DNA from 3 places in the Thioalkalivibrio sp. ALE20 genome. Region 2 is predicted to be linked to each of the others. Evidence: riboswitches for the same ligand, from Rfam matches in the RefSeq annotation. Region 2 holds a riboswitch; each other region holds the start of a gene.
The links. Region 2 has a riboswitch for cobalamin ahead of F790_RS0112800 (TonB-dependent siderophore receptor). Riboswitches for the same ligand answer to the same signal wherever they lie in the genome.

Region 1 (5,337 bases), on a different contig from region 2:
CACGCCGGTGCGGTCGTCGATCTCGGGCTCGCCGGCGGCGGCCAGCACCGTGGGCTGGCTCACGCCCTGCAGTTCGGGCATGGCGACCTGGTAGTGGATGCTGTCCCAGGGGATGCCGTCATGCGCGACCCGCCATTCATCCTCGCTCCGCGAGGCCAGGCGCAGGCCCTTGACCACCGGCACGTCCAGCTCGCCCAGCGCCCCGGCAACCGCCTCGCGATTACCGCCGCCCCCGATCACGAAGTCCTGCAGGGAGACGATGCCGGCGAGATCGGCGGGTGCCGCCGACTGCGCCAGGTCCTCCACCGCCTGCCGGCTGGCGCCGCCCCAGCGCGCCAGCACGCCGAAGCACTGCAGATCGCGCGATTCCAGCGCGTCGCAGGCGGCATCCAGCAGTGCACGGTCCCCCGGCCGGTCGCCGGTGTCCAGGTCCAGCAGGGCGACCGCCGGGCGTTCATCCAGATCCATTGCGGCGGCGTCATCCACCGCGCGGCCGTCGTGGTAGAAACGGATGGTCTCGCGCGGATCCGGCTGCGGCACGTCGATGTCGTGGCCGGCCTCGGCGGCCAGCCAGCGCATCAGGCCCTCCATGCTCTCCGGCGTACGCCCCTGGTAATACGCCCGGCCGGTGAGCCAGCCGGCCTGTTCGGGAAACGCCTGCCGCTGTTCCCGCAGGTGTTCGCGCGGATCCTCGTCGGCATCCGGATTGGTCGCCAGCTCGGTCCGCTCGTCGGCTTCCAGGCCGGCCAGCACGCGCTCGCCCCGCAACCGGGTCAGCGCCGTCAGCTGCCGGTCGCTGTTGATCGCCAGCAGCGGCACTTCGGCATCCGGACCGCGCTCGCGCAGCAGCCGCGTCAGCCGGCCGACCTCGTCGCCCAGCACCGCCGCCACCAGCACGGCGTCCGCGTCCTCCCACAACGCGGTGACCTCGGAGTCATCCTTGTCGGCCAGCTGCTCCGGCGTACGCAGGCGCACGTCGGATTCGGGGAAGGCCTCGAGGAAACGATGCGCCCCGGCCGTGACCTCGGCGGCGGAGCGATCCGAGACGATGCCGAGGATATGCGGGGACGCGTCCGTGTCCGCCGCCGGAACCCCCGGCAGCAGTAGCGCCAGCAACAGGGGGTAGCGTTTTTTCCATGTACTCATCATTCAACACCCGGATACGTGCACACACTGCCGCCGGGACACTCGAGGCGTCCCGACGGAGCGTGGATAAAAGGGGAGCGGCCGCGGGTCGCGTCAGCGTCGCGGCATTACTGTCGATCGGGGCCGTCGCGGATCCGTCATCACGACGCCGCGGGCAGAATCAGCCGCCGGAGGCCTCGCGCCGAGCGGCGGGCTGCCACAGGACCTCGGAACCGTTCTCGTGGCGCGCCAGCACCCGGCACAGCACGAACAGCAGATCCGACAGGCGGTTGAGGTAAGCCAGCGAGCTGGGCCGCAGGGCCTCGTGGTGATTGACCGCGACCAGCCGCCGCTCGGCGCGGCGGCAGACGGTGCGGGCAATATGGCAATCCGCGGTGGCCGGGCCACCGCCCGGGAGGATGAACTCCTCCAGCGGCGGCAGCTCGTCATTGAAGCCGTCGAGCTCGACATCGAGGCGCTCCACCGACGCCTCCGGCAGCGCCTGATGCCCCGGCACCGCCAGCTCCGCGCCCAGGTCGAACAGCTCATGCTGGATCAGCGACAGCGAACGCCGTACGTCCTCGGGCAGCTCGTGCACCAGCACCCGCCCGATGACGCTGTTCAGCTCGTCCACGTCACCAAAGGCTTCGACGCGATGCGAGTCCTTGTCCACGCGCGAACCGTCACCCAGGCCGGTACGCCCCTCGTCACCCGTGCGGGTCGCGATCTTCGACAGTCGATTGCCCATGACCTTACCTCTGCTGCTGATAACGCAGTTTCACGAACGCGGCGCGGCCCGGGGTATTGAAACCACCCTGGGTCTCGTAATCCCGGTCGAAGACGTTGGTCAGGGAGCCTTCGACCGTCCATTCGGGGTCGAGGGCATACGCCGCACGCAGGTTCATGGTGCCGTAGCCCGAAAGCCGTTCTTCGTTGCTGGCATCGTCGTAAGTCCGGCTACGGGCGAGGATCGTACCGCCCACGGAGAAATCGCCAATTTGACGATCCAGATCGAAGCGGGCCGAGACCGGCGCCCGGCGCGCCAGCTCATTCCCCGTGTCCCGGTCCTCGGCGTCCAGCAGGGTCAGCGAGACCCGCGAATTCCACGGGCCAAGGTCATGCCCACCTTCGATTTCCATTCCTTGAATCCGCGCGTTTTCGACATTGCCTGGCTCATAGACATCACTAAACGGATTGCCATCATCACAATTCGCCACGCAGCGGTTCACAATAAGGTCATCGACCCTGGTTTCGAACACCGCCACATCCACATAGGCAAGACTGGCTGAATACCTCCCGCCCAGTTCAAATGTTCCCGATTCTTCCGGGGCAAGGTCCGGATTACCTCGGAACCACCCCTCATCGGGCCAGTAAAGGTCATTGAAGGTCGGCGCCTTGAAGGCGGTGCCATAGCTGGCGCGCAGCCGCAGAGCGTCGGTAGCCTGCATGCCCCAGGCGACCTGACCGGTGGTCTTGTCACCGAACTGCTCGTTGTCGTCGTAGCGCAGCGAGCCTTCCAGATCATGGTTGCCGAGCTCGGTGCGCACGACTGAATAGACGCCTACGTTGTAGCGCGAATCCTCATCAAAATCTTCGTTACTGTCGACCCGATCTTCGTAGGCATCCACCCCGGCGATCAGGTCGGTGCGTTCACCCAGGCGGACATCGTTACGCCAGGTCAGCTGATCCCGCCGGGTGTCGAAACGGGAGTCGGCAACCCCGTTTTCGAAATTTTCGTTTTCGTCACGGCTTTGAGCATAGGCAAGCTCCGTATCCCATTGCTCCAGGACCGGGAAACGGACTCCGGCCTGCACTGCCCCGTGAACAAAATCCGTCTCATCCGTACTGAAAGCGTCGACTTCAGTGTTACCTTCGGAATAGAGGAGATTGCCGAAGAGTTCGATCCCGTTGTCGAGGCGGTGAGCAACCTTGCCGGCCAGCGAGGTGTTGTCATAGCCGTCGGGATCGTCATCACCCATGTCATCCTGGACATTGATGCCTTCGGTGTCATACATGCTCACGGACAGGCTGTAATCGGTGCGCCCGGTGCCGCCGGCCACGCCGAGCCCGGCCTCCCAGGTGCTGAAGCTGCCGGCGCCGAGGAAGGCATTGACCCGCGGCGGACCTTCGCGGCCCGCGCGGCTGAAGACCTGGGTCACCCCGCCGATGGCATCGGAGCCGTAGATGGAGGTGCGCGGCCCGCGCACGATCTCCACGCGGTCGATCTCCTCGGGCGGCAGGAACTGCCAGCTGGCACCGCCGGTGGTGGCCGAGCCCATGCGCACGCCGTCGATCAGCATCAGGTGGTGATCGGATTCGGTGCCACGCAGGCGCACGCTGGACTGCTTGCCGAACGGGCCGGCGCTGGAGACGGAGACCCCGGCGCGCCCCTCCACCAGATCGGTGAACTGGCGCGGTTGCAGGCGTTCGATCTCTTCGCGGTCGATAACGGTCACCGAGGCCAGGGCCTCGTCCACGGTCTGGCTGAGACGGGTCGCAGTGACCTGAACGGGTTCCAGGGTCGCGGAATCGGGGCCGGTACCCGGCGCTTCGTCGGCCACGGCCGGGGACACGGCTGCAACGATGGCTGCGGAAAGGATACTGCGTTTCATGTCTTCGGATCTCCCGGCGAGCCGCCCGCACGCCGCTGGTTCACGGGGATCGCGCCGGCGCGAGGGATGAAGACGAGGAACGCATTCCCGGCGGGAAACGGGTACGGGGACCCGTGGCGGGAACGGTCATCCGTCTCGCACGCCCTCCGCGTGCCGCACGACCATTCCCCGGCCGGTCTCCGGGCTGACGAGCGGGAGATTCCCGGCGGGCGGCGCCTTCCCGTGTCCATGACACAGTGGCATTCGGCCGCCAGCCTCGAGGATCCACTGCCGAAGGACTCCGGAATGGATCCGCGCTCGATCACCGTTGCGGGGGCAGCGCCGGACTCGCGCGTGAGCGCTCACCGGACTTCCCGTTTAACCCGGCGGCGAAACCGCCAGGGCACCGAGGAACGGGGCGCAGGGTACATGAGGGCCCCCTGATTTTCCACCCGCGTTCTCCGGCCGACCGCACGGCGTTCAGGTCTGCCGCACCTCCTCGGCCTGGCGATAGCGGGCGCCACGACGCAGCAGGCGGCCCCATTCCTTGTCCTGGACCATCGCGTCGAATTCCGGCGAGCGCTCGGCACGCAGGGCCACCGGGTGGGACTCGTCCCCGGTGTTCTGCGCCAGCATCGCCAGGCGCTCGGGGTTGGCCCGGTAATGGGTCTCGAGAAAGCCGCGCATGCCGTCGGTCAGCGGCAGGTGGTAGACCCGGGTCAGGCGCAGCGCGAGCCGCTCCGCCGCGCGCCCGAGGTCCTGACGGACCATGCGCACCATGGCGGAGCCCAGCCCGGCCTTGGCGTCGGCGCTCATGCCCACGTACAGCCCGCCGAGATAGGCTGCGGGACTCGCATAGATCGCCCGCTGGATACCGGGGTTGCTCAGCTCCACCAGCGGGTCGAGCAGCAGCGCCAGCTGGATGCCGATGCGCTTGGCGGTATCGCCGTCCAGCGGCTTCTTGCCGAAGAAGATGAAATCGCCCTCGCGCCGGATCTGCAGCTCCTCGAGATATTCGCACAGACCGTCGGCCAGCCGGATCTTCTGATCATCGTCCAGTTCGATCAGCTCCTCCGACACCCGGATCCGCCGGGCCGAACGCTTCTGCCAGCGCTGAGCACCCTTGCGGTCCCGTTCGCGCCGGCGCAGGTTTTCCCAGCGTTCCACCGCATTGGCGTAACGGCTCTGCGCCTGCATCAGGCGGTCCCGAGCTTCACGCAGTTCTTCCACCTGCGACATCGCGGCACCCAGGATACGGCCGTCGGGGCTCTTCACGTCCGGCTCCGCCTCCAGCATGGTCCGCAGGCCGGCCAGCACCTGCTGTCCCATGACCGGCAGGGGTTCGCGCAGATGCTGCTGGGTGATGCCACTGGTCTCGCTTTGCGCCAGCAGCATCCCCAGCGAGCGGAGACGGCTGATCACCCCGGCCTGGGCCACGCGGAAGCGATTGCTCTGGTATTCCAGCCGGTCCAGCGCCCGGCCCAGCTGCCAGGGCCCCGACCATTCGAAACTCAGGCGCTTGATCTGGCGGCCGTTGACCAGCTCGAAGGCGAGCACGACAATCGCCTGGACATCATCCAGGGTGCAGCGCGTAAGGTCATCCGCATCCGCTGCGGAGAAC
Region 2 (5,337 bases):
CGCGCACCGGATCGCCATTGTTGTTCGTGTAGCCGGTGGCCACCGGCGGACGCTCGTGCAGGAAGCGCCGCTCGCGCTCTTCGCGCAGCAGGCCGGCCTCCAGCTCCACGTTGAAGTCGTCGGTGAACCAGTGGCTGACGCCGGCGCGCAGGTTGTAGACCCGCGCGCTCTCGCGGCGGTCCTCGTCGAAGGCGTAGCGGTCCTGGATCGCGTGGTCATCATCCAGCGCGCCGGACTCCGACGGCCGGACCTGCTCGCTCTGCTCGGCGATGCGCACGTCGGCAATGGCGCCTTCGGAATACGCTTCGCGGTCCAGCACATCCGCCAGCAGCCGGAACCGGGTGTCGCGGGTGCCGCCGCCCAGAAACAGTGAACCGTTGATGCGCTCCCCGCCATCGGCGCTGGCGGGCATGCCGCCCTGCAGCTCCACGCTGCCTTCGAAACCCGCATCCGGCCGGCGGGTGATCACGTTGATCACGCCGGCCACCGCATCCGAGCCGTACACCACGCTCCCGGGGCCCTTCACGATCTCGATGCGCTCCACGTGGCTGACCGGGATGCGGTTGAGCTCGAAGCCGCGGCCGGACGTGCCGCTGACCCGACGGCCATCCAGCATGTAGATGATGTCCGCGCGGCCGCCGCCGCGGATCGAGAACCGGTTGCCGTCGGCACCGGTAAAGAGGCTGGACTCGGCCTGCAGGGCCTCGTCCAGCATGGTCGCCCCGCTGCGACGGATGTTCTTGCCGGTGATCACTTCGGTGGAGGCGGGCGTGTTCTCCACCAGGCGCTCGGTGCGGGTCGCCGCCGTTACGCTGATCTCGGGCAGCACCTGTGCGGAATCGTCGGGGTCTTCTTCGCCGGTGGCCGGCGGTGCCGCCAGCAACAAGGGCACGGCCGCGGCACCGCCTAGCAGGGCCGCGGGAAACATCTTCTTCGGGAACATTGCGAACTCTCTTTGCGCACCGCCCGTGCGCCGTGGTCGTGGGTGTCGACCGCGGGGGTGCGGGCGTGCGCCATCGTCGGCGCGTCGTGAACCGATGCGCAGCGATGCCGATTCGCCCGGTGATACCGCTCCCCGCGGTTCTCCGTTGTCCTCCGGGCCGGTCTCCGGGCTTGCGGGCTGGAGCCGTTGGCTCCGGGGCAGACCACCTTCCCGCGAAGTACGCCCTGAACGGACGCGTTCTTCGCAGTGGTTCGCGAGGGTCTGCCGTGACCCGCCTACCGTTGCGGGGGCAGCGCCGGACTTGTGCGCAGGTCGAGGCCGGGCACGCACCGGACTTCCCGTTTCACTCGTCGTCGGGATGGCGACGAAGCACCCGGGGGAGACGGAATATTAGTGATGGCTAATGTGTGGTGTCAAACCAACAGTGTCCGGGTGACCCACGGTCGTGGCCGCGGTCAGTGCCTGGCATGTGGTTTGCAAAGGGATCCATTCGGGTGGATTAAAAAAGGGCCGCCGGGTCGGTGCGGGGGGGCACCGAGAGCCGACGGCAAAATCCAGAAGAGATGGAGGAGAGAAGGGGCCAGGGGGCCCCTGCATGGCGAACCGACGCTGAGCTGCCGTCGACTCGACAATGGGAATTATACACGGCCGCAAATTGGAATCAATCCATATTCGAAAATTTTTTGGAGATAATTTTCCCCTTTTGACAGTGACTTGCGAGCGTTCGGGTGTCACAGGTGGCATTTTCATTTATTAGTGACTGCCAATATTCGCAGTTTGAGTGGTCAGCTGATCGGCGGTATCGGCATGTGGCCGCGTCATGGCGGGAAATACGAGTTGGCAGGGAGATTGCTTCTTCCGGGCAGGATCATCAGCAAGAGGCCGACAGACCATGACGATGCACCTGAGAATGATCGATTGCGGCGGTCACCTGGACGCCGAAGCCCGCAAGCAGCACGAGCGTGAGCAGGTGGTCTTTCAGCGCCTGCTGGAGTCCCACGACGCAATCCGGAGGGAGCTGGAGTTCATCGAGGGTGGTACCCGGACGGTGACGACGGCAACGGATCCGGAACTCGCCGCGCTGCTGCGGGTGCACGTGCCGGAACTGCATCGGCGGCTGCGCGAGAGCGCACACTTGCGTGACCGTGATCCGCTGTATCGCACCCTTTTCGAGCAGCGCGGGCGCATCGAAGTGCACGTGGAAGAGCGCCCGGACGGCGTGGTGGTGGACGAGGTCAGCGAGGACCCGGGTCTGGCGCACAAGCTGCGCGAGCACGCCACGCAGGTGAACACCTTCGTGCTGGCGGCGCGCGAGCTCGCTCGCCAGTACCCGCCGGTGATGGCCGATGATGCGGTGTCCGAGCGGGTCGGCCGGGTGGCCTGATGGCGGTCGGCCGCGCCGGTTGCGGAAACCGTTGAGCCGGACCGGAACGTGGCGGGCGTCCCGAAACGGAGCTTGCCAAATCCCCGTACGGGGCCTACAAGAATGGGTGGAGTCCACACAACCCTGGAGGTTGATATGTCCCCATCCATGCGTTCAGCACTGTTGGCCGGCGGCCTGATGACTCTGGCCGCCGCGCCCGTTCATGCCGATTCGGCCACGTTCAACACCCCCAGCCTGACACCCGAAATCGCGACCAAGGCCGTCGAGGCCGCGGTGGATGCCTGTCGTGATCGCAACGCACAGGTAACCGCAGCGGTGGTCGACCGCTTCGGGACCACTCAGGCTCTCAAGCGGGATCGGTTCGCCGGTCCGCACACCGTCGGCACTGCACAGAGCAAGGCCTGGACGGCGGTCAGCTTCCGTACCGATACGCTGGAGCTGCGCGATGATGCCTTCCCGGGCGAGGTCAGCTACGGCATCCAGCACCTGCCCAACGTCACCATCCTCGGCGGCGGCGCTCAGGTCACCTCCGACGGGCGCATCGTCGCGGGCATCGGGGTGTCGGGCAGTCCCAGCGGCGAGGTCGACCACCAGTGCGCCATGGATGCGATCGACGCCATCCAGGACGATCTGCTCTGACGGTGCATTATCCGGCCCTGCCCGTACCGGGGAGGGCCGGTTTCAGCGGCGCTTCTTGCGCCCGCGCCGGCGGCGGCCGACCTTGACCCGCTCCGCCGCCGCCTGCAGATGCGCACGGGCCTCTTCCGGCACCCGGTGCGAACAGCGCACGCGAACGCCGTCGCGGCCACGCACCGCGGTGATCCTGCCGCCCTGCAGCCCGTGGCGGCTGACCACCTCGCGCACCGCGTGCAGGAAATTGCGCGGCGGATCCCCGCGGGTGGTGTGCACGCTGCCGTCTTCTTCGATCACCACGCTGAACAGGATGCTCACCTGCCATACCAGCAGAATGGCGGCGATGATCAGAAAGCCGATCATCAGCACAAAGGCGATGAACATCATCAGCGCAGCACGAAGACCGAAACCGGGAGGCGCCGGGCGAGCTCACCCGCATTCGAACTGATCAGATGCAATCGGTCGGCCACGCCCGGGATGTGCGAGGCCATCACCACCAGGTTGGCATCCAGTTCCTTCTGCGCCTGAGCCAGCTTGTCATCCAGCTCCACCGCCACGTCGTTGCTGTGCATCAGCTTCGAATCGGTGCGAATGCCGTATTTCTCGCCCTGTTCGCGGGCGAAGTCCGCCAGATGCCTTTCCATTTCCTCCGGGGTCCGGGCGGCTCGGTTGGCCAGGCTCCCCGAAACCGTCACGTAGTACACCGTGGCGTCGTACTCCCGTGCCATCCTGGCCGCGATTTCGAGGCTGTTCTGCAGCTTGTCGGTGTGTTCGAGATCCACCGGGATCATGATTCGTTCAAACATGGTTGCTCCCTTAACGGTTCGGTCGGCCCGCCCGACCTTTCAGCCGTATAGCAGATTCCGGCGGGGCGGGGCAGTCGGCTGACGGCCACGGTGATATGGTTTCACAGTTTTCGTCCCGGAGGATATGCGTTGGCAGCGGAAACAGGGGGCGGGGAAGACCCGTACAAGGTCCGGCTGACCCCGGCGTTCTCCGTACTGGTGGGGGGGCACCGCGGGCAGCGGCTGGAGCGCAACTGGCTGTCGCACGGAGATACCGAAGCCCGCCGGGCCAGTCTGCAGGCCACCCTGGAGCGGGTGCTGCGGCGGCTGTACGGCGCGGCCGCGGAACGTTTCGCCAGTACCGATGCGGTGTACGCGGACGTATCGCCGGTGATGCGGCTGATCACCGGGCGTGCCACCGGGACCAACGAGCTGGCGCGATCCGCGGCCGCGCGTCTGGATGTGGACCTGCATCTGATGTCCACCAGCCCCGAGACGGCCGGCGAGCCGGGAGCGCATGCCCGCCGTGGCGTGGTGCTGGGGGCCGAGCCCGTTCATGGTGCGGAGGACCCGCCCGAGTCGGTGCACCGCCTGCGGGATGACCTGGCGCTGACGTTTTCGGACATGCTGGTGGCCGTGTGGGACGGGCAGGAACCCCACGAGGTCACCAGCGGCGCGGGGCAGATGATCCGTGACGCGGTGATGCGCCGACAGGGCGTCCTGCTGCTGTATCTGGACCCGGAGCAGGACACCCCGCAGCTGATGATGCTGACGGCGGCGCGGGTGACCGACGCGGCGCTGACCCGCCTGGACGTGATGGAAGTGACCCCGGCGGCGCTGCTGTCGCTGTTCGACCCGGTGGAGCTCGACTCCCGCCGGATCGACGAGTGGCTGGAACGCATCCTGTGTCCGTTCACCCCGGCCCTCGACGAGACCACCACCGAGAATCGCCTGATCCGGCGGATCGATGACCAGGTGGGGGTGGGGCACTACGTGGTCTGGTGGGGGCTGTGGCTGCTGGGCCTGGTGGGGCTGGCCCGACGTCGCCGGCGTCCGCCGGGGTTATGGAACTGGGTGACCGGCAGCTGGATGTGGCTGCACGCGATGCTGGAGCCCCCGGCGCGCAGCCAGCCCTCGCGTGTGGTGGAACTGCTGCAGACCGATGCCCGTGACGAAGTGCGCCGCCACTGGGTGGTGAACCGTCTGCATGCGGCATCCTCCGCGCTGGCCATGCTCGACCTGCGCGGGGCACTGCGCGCCCTGCGCCCGGCGCCGTCCCGCGGCAACCGCTACAACGCGGTGCGTCCGAGTCCCGAGCGCGAGGCCGAGCACCCGATCCGCGAACCGGCGTTCGAGCACTTCTTCAACTGGTCCGACGAGCAGGCGGGCATCTTTGCCACGCGCCACCAGGACGACACCTGGATGATCTACTACGCGGCGGCGATGGCGGTGTTCGCCGCGGTGGCCGGGGCTCTGCAGGTGTGGCCGGCGACGCCCGGCGAGGTGTCTTATTTCTGGATCGCGGTGGAGTTCGTGCTGCTGCATTTCATCGTGCGGCGCGTGCTGAAGGCCCGCTACCGCGATCACCACGG
Region 3 (5,337 bases), on a different contig from region 2:
CGCGCTGGCCGCGCGCGACGCTGCCCTGTCCACGGAGTCGGCGCGCTCGCGTGCCGTCGCCGGGGTCGGTTCGGTGGCGGAGGCGGCGGCGCTGGCGGTGGCCGGCGACGGGGCGCGCCTGCTGCTGCCGCGGCGGCTCTCGGCACGGGCGAGCTGCGCGGTCGCGGTGCGGACGGTGAACGGGACAGACGGGAATTTCGAGGAGTTTTGATGACGGTTCATTTTGTCGGAGCGGGGCCGGGTGCGGACGATCTGCTGACCCTGCGCGGGCGCGATCGCATCGCGGCCTGCCCGGTGTGCCTGTACGCGGGTTCGCTGGTGCCGGAGGCGGTGCTGGAACATGCCCCGGAGGGGGCGCGCGTGGTCAACACCGCGCCACTGACGCTGGACGCGATCATGGGGGAGATCGAACGCGCCCACGCGGCGGGCCAGGACGTGGCGCGCCTGCACTCCGGCGACCTGTCGGTCTACAGCGCGCTGGGCGAGCAGATCCGTCGGCTGGAGGCGGCCGGGATCGAGTACAGCATCACGCCCGGCGTGCCGGCATTCTCCGCCGCCGCCGCGACCCTGGGGCGGGAACTGACGGTGCCGGAGGTGGCGCAGTCGGTGGTGCTGACGCGCACGCCGGGACGGGCGTCCTCCATGCCGGAGCGCGAACGGCTGGCGAGCTTTGCCGCCACCGGGGCGACGCTCGCGGTCCACCTGTCGCTGCACAATATCGAGACCGTGGTCGAGGACCTGCGGCCGCACTATGGCTGCGACTGCCCGGTGGCGATCGTCTTCCGCGCCAGCTGGCCGGACGAGACCGTGGTGCGCGGTTCGCTGGGGAATATCGCGGAACGGGCGCAGGCCCTGACCACACGGCGCTCGGCGCTGATCCTGGTGGGCCCGGCGCTGGACCCGGGGGATTTCCGCGACAGTGCGCTGTACGACCCGGCGCATGTGCGCCGTTACCGCGGCATGGACGGGGACTAAGCGGCGGTGCCCCCGATCTTCCGCAGGCAGGGATCACGCCGGTGAGTGTCGTGGGACACGGGGCTTTTCGCCTGCAAGCAGGCTACTGCAAGTTGGCGACGATGTAGGAGCCTGCTTGCAGGCGAAGGTGGAGCGCTCCTGGTCAGGATGAAGGAAAGGGACCGCCGGGCGGCGGCCCCGGTTTCCGCGTTTTCCCGCGTGGTTCAGCGGCGGCGGAAGTTGTCGTGGCAGGCGAGGCACTGGTGGCGCACGCCGTTCAGGGCCTCGGTGGCGCGTAGCTGAAAGCCCTCGTCCTCGAGGTCGTCGGCCGCCTCCACCTTGCGTTGCAGCTCGGCCGTGGCCTCGCGGTATGCCGCCTTGTACTCGGCGAACGCCGGGTCCTCCCAGGCCGCGGGCAGGGCCCCGGGTTCGCCGTCGGGCGCCGGTGTCTCGCGGGCGAACCAGGTGTCGATGTCGTCGGCCCCGCGCGCGAGTTCGTCGGCCAGCTCGGGCAGACGTTCGGCGAACGGTGCGTCGTAGCGCAGGATCTGCTCGATGCTGCGGTAGGTGGCCGAGGTCCCCTGCATGCTCTGCTGCCGAAAGCGCTGGAAGGCCTCGGTGGCGTCGACTCGGGCCGGGTCGTCCAGGGTCTCCGCGTAGTCTTCGCCCCAGGGGCCCGGCATCGGCACGCTGATCTCGTCTTCCGCGCCGGCGGTACCGGTCGCTGCGAGCAGCAGGACCAGCGACAGGCCGGCCGTCAGCGGCCGGCGCATGGATGGCATCCGTTTCATGGCGATTCTCTCTGTTTGTTCAGAAGCGGAACTGGTGCTGCAGGTGCAGCTGCCAGTTCGAGGTGTCGGTGTCGCGGTCCAGCCACATGAGCTGGGTTTTCTGTCGCTGCCCCCGGTGGTACCAGTTAAGGCCGGCGCCCCATTCGCGCTGCCAGCGCTCGTCGCCGTCCAGGTCGTCGCCGGCGTCGTGGCGCAGTACCGCGTGGCGAGCGGCGAGCTCGAGGTCCTCCAGCGGCAGCGACTGCGCCAGTTCCAGCTCGGCCCCCAGGTCGTGGTAGCTCGCGGTGCGGTCGGGGGAGACATTGCGGCGGTAGGCCGCCAGCGACAGCGAGGTATGGTCGAACTTGACCACCGCATCGGCGGTGGCGGTGACCCAGTCGGCGCGCTGCCGGTCGACCGTGTCTTCCTGCCCGCGGCTCCAGTCACGCAGGTGGTTGCGGCTGGCGGCCTGCAGGCCGGCGCCCAGGGCAACGGTGCGCTCCACGGCCCGGCCCACCGTGGTGTTGTCGCGCGGGACCGACCCCACCGGGGCCCAGGCGCCACGGGCGCTGAACAGGTGCCCGGAGGTGGAGGGCCGGTCGTCGCGCTGATCCAGGCGCCCGCGGCCATCGAATATCCCGACCGCCCAGGCGCGGTCGTCGCCCGCGCCACCCAGCAGGGCGAGCCCGGTATCGCGTCCGGCCGGGATCTCGAACTGGTTGCCGGCGATGCTCAGTTCGGTGAACAGGCGGTTGGGGCCGCCGATGTCCCGCGCCAGACCGAAGGGGACGGTGAACTGGCCCGCCCGCAGGCCCAGGTGTTCGCCCGGGCCGTACTGCAGCCAGATGTCGCGCATGGACAGCTCGCCGCTGCTGAAATCCGGCTGCAGGCGAAAGCTCAGTTCGGGGTGGAACAGGGTGCCCGAGGTGTCCAGCCAGGCGCGCCGGAAATCGAATTCGCTGCTGGAGCCGTCCGGGTCATGCTCGTAGCTGTAACGGCCCTGGATCAGCGGATCCAGAGTGACCTGCAGGCCGTCCTCCGCGTCGCCGAATTCAAAACCGGCCTGCGCCGGTGCGATGCCCGCGGCCGCCATCAGGCACAGAGAGGCCAGGGCCGGCACGGCAGGCCGCCCCGGCTGAGGTTGGGTGCTTTTCATTGTTGTGTTGCTCCCCTGGACGTGCGACCCCGCACGCCGTGGATGAAACGACGCCGGCAGTCGGGCAAGGGAGCAGGGGGGAAGGGGGCGGACACACCGGCCCCGTCCCGCTCGGCCGCCCGCCGCGGCGTCGGGTTTCCTCCAGGCCGGTCTCCGGACTCGCGAAGGGGATGCAGGACATCCCGGGCGGATCGCCTTCCCGCGGGCATCCCGTGGATGCGCCGCAGTGGCACTGGATCCGCCTGTCTTCGCCTACCGTTGCGGGGGCAGTGCCGGCATTGCGAACGTCGATTCACGCACCGGCTTCCCGATTATCCCCGGCGTCGTGGGCCGGGGCACCTGAAGGCGGGCGGACTGTAACCGCGTCCCGTCACGCGGGCAAGGGCGGAGCCGGGTTGATCTGTATCAAGGTTACGCAGGATTGCACCACCCGGCCGGCCCGTGATGGGGGTATTTCTTTTAGACTGAGTCCATGTGGTGACGGTTTGTAGCCGGGCCGCATCCAGACCAATAAAAAGGAGCGAACCATGCAGAAGAAGCGCATTTTCCGGGGGCTGCTCGTCTCGGCCTGTACGGCCGTGGCCCTGGGCCTCTCCGCCCCGACGTTCGCCGGCGATTACGACCAGTACCGCGACATGTTCGAGCCGCTGCCGGCCCTGCCGCCGATCCCGGCCGACAATTCCCTGACCGACGAGAAGGTGGAGCTGGGCAAGTTCCTGTTCTTCGAGCCGCGCATCTCCAGCTCGGGCGTCATTTCCTGCGCCACCTGCCACAACCCCGCGCTGGGCTGGGCCGACCGCATCCCGCGTGCCGTTGGGCATGCCGGCCAGGTGGGCGAGCGCAACAGCCCGACGGTGCTGAACTCCGGGTTCTTCGAGGCCCAGTTCTGGGATGGCCGCGAGGATGACCTGGAAGGCCAGGCCCTGGGTCCGATCCAGGATGCGGTGGAGATGGCCATGCCGCTGGAAGAGGCGATCGCGCGCCTGGAGGACTTCCCCGAGTACATCGAGATGTTCGATGCGGCGTACCCGGATTATGACGGCGACAACGTCGTGAACACCGATCACGTGGCCAAGGCCCTGGCCTCGTTCCAGCGTACCCTGAACACGCCGAACTCCGATCTGGACCGCTGGCTGGTGGGTGACGACGACGCGATGACCGAGCAGCAGAAGCGCGGCATGGCCCTGTTCGCGGACAACGGCTGCGTGGCCTGCCACCGTGGCCCGGCGTTGACCGACTCGAATTTCCACCAGATCCAGGTGCCCGGTTCCGAGGACAAGGGGCGCTATCTGGTGACCGGGGAGGAACGCGACAAGTACGCCTTCAAGACCCCGACGCTGCGCAACGTGGCCCTGACCTACCCCTACATGAACAATGGCGAGACCGAGACCCTGAAGGAAGCCATTGAAATCATGGGTCAGGAGATGCTGGACACCGACTTCACGGAAGACGAGCTGGAAGACATCGAGGCGTTCATGCACGCCCTGACCGGCGAGATGCCGGACATCACCATCCCGGCCCTGCCGTGATCCATCGGGGGCTCAGCGGCTGAACCCTGATGCCCCCTTCGTCGAGGCTTTCGAGGCCCCCTCCATGTCCTGGAGGGGGCCTTTTTGATGGGTGCCGCTATTCCACCGTGATGGTGATTTTTTCGGAAACCACCGGCGGGTCGAAGCTGATGTGGCGATAGTCCATGAAAAGCAGCTGCAGGGTATGGGTGCCGGGCTCCAGTTCTACCTCACCTTCGGTCTGACCACCTCCGAAGTGGTGTTTGTGGTCCGTGAAGGGCAGGGAGGCATCCAGGTCCACTTCGTCCAGAGGCTTGTTTACGAGCAGGTGGTGGTGCCCGGTGTTGTCGGCGTCGACGCCGGCCGGGGCTACCCCCATGCCGCGCAGTCCCATGCGTACATGTACCGGGCCCTCGACGGTGTCACCATCCTGCGGGCTGATGAAGTAGACCTCGGTCCCCTCGGCGGGTGCCGGGCGATCGGCGAGCGCCGATACGGGCAGGACAAGCGCGGCGGCAAGGGCCACGGACGAGGCCATGAAGATCCGGTTTCTGATCATCGGAGAATCTCCTTTTCCGGGTGAAGGGCGCAGGGACCGGGTCTCGGGGTCCCTGAAGGAAGTGTAGACGGTCCGGGGCGGGGTCAAGGACGCGGTCGTCTGCTACCCTGTGTGGCCCTGTTGACTACCGGAAGCGAGTGTTCGCGCATGGCCTTTCGTACCCGTTTTGCCCCCAGTCCGACCGGCTATCTGCACATAGGCGGTGCCCGCACCGCGCTGTTCTCCTGGCTTTACGCCCGCCACCATGGTGGCGAGTTCGTACTGCGTATCGAGGACACCGATCTCGAACGCAGTACCGCCGAGTCGGTGAATGCGATCCTCGAGGGCATGAACTGGCTGGGCCTGACCTATGACCAGGGGCCGTTCTATCAGACCGAGCGTTTCGACCGG

Region 1: linked by a shared signal. The riboswitch ahead of F790_RS0106600 (TonB-dependent receptor domain-containing protein) and the one ahead of F790_RS0112800 (TonB-dependent siderophore receptor) in region 2 are both predicted to bind cobalamin.
Region 3: linked by a shared signal. The riboswitch ahead of F790_RS0106705 (porin) and the one ahead of F790_RS0112800 (TonB-dependent siderophore receptor) in region 2 are both predicted to bind cobalamin.

The regions. Positions count from the first base shown of each region.
Region 1 covers NZ_KB906473.1:221,701-227,037, reverse strand. The annotation lists gene F790_RS0106610 (cobaltochelatase subunit CobN) at 1-1,116, opposite strand, end outside; gene F790_RS0106605 (cob(I)yrinic acid a,c-diamide adenosyltransferase) at 1,307-1,873, opposite strand; gene F790_RS0106600 (TonB-dependent receptor domain-containing protein) at 1,878-3,737, opposite strand; cobalamin riboswitch at 3,890-4,142, opposite strand; gene F790_RS0106595 (hypothetical protein) at 4,197-5,337, opposite strand, start outside.
Region 2 covers NZ_KB906483.1:30,915-36,251, forward strand. The annotation lists gene F790_RS0112800 (TonB-dependent siderophore receptor) at 1-943, opposite strand, end outside; cobalamin riboswitch at 1,081-1,335, opposite strand; gene F790_RS0112805 (hypothetical protein) at 1,836-2,327, shown strand; gene F790_RS0112810 (heme-binding protein) at 2,463-2,966, shown strand; gene F790_RS0112815 (DUF3634 family protein) at 3,009-3,347, opposite strand; gene F790_RS0112820 (universal stress protein) at 3,347-3,766, opposite strand; gene F790_RS0112825 (hypothetical protein) at 3,896-5,337, shown strand, end outside.
Region 3 covers NZ_KB906473.1:243,578-248,914, forward strand. The annotation lists gene F790_RS0106690 (cobalamin biosynthesis protein) at 1-211, shown strand, start outside; gene cobM (precorrin-4 C(11)-methyltransferase) at 211-975, shown strand; gene F790_RS0106700 (cytochrome c) at 1,179-1,745, opposite strand; gene F790_RS0106705 (porin) at 1,765-2,880, opposite strand; cobalamin riboswitch at 3,007-3,238, opposite strand; gene F790_RS0106710 (cytochrome-c peroxidase) at 3,408-4,409, shown strand; gene F790_RS0106715 (DUF4399 domain-containing protein) at 4,507-4,926, opposite strand; gene gltX (glutamate--tRNA ligase) at 5,095-5,337, shown strand, end outside.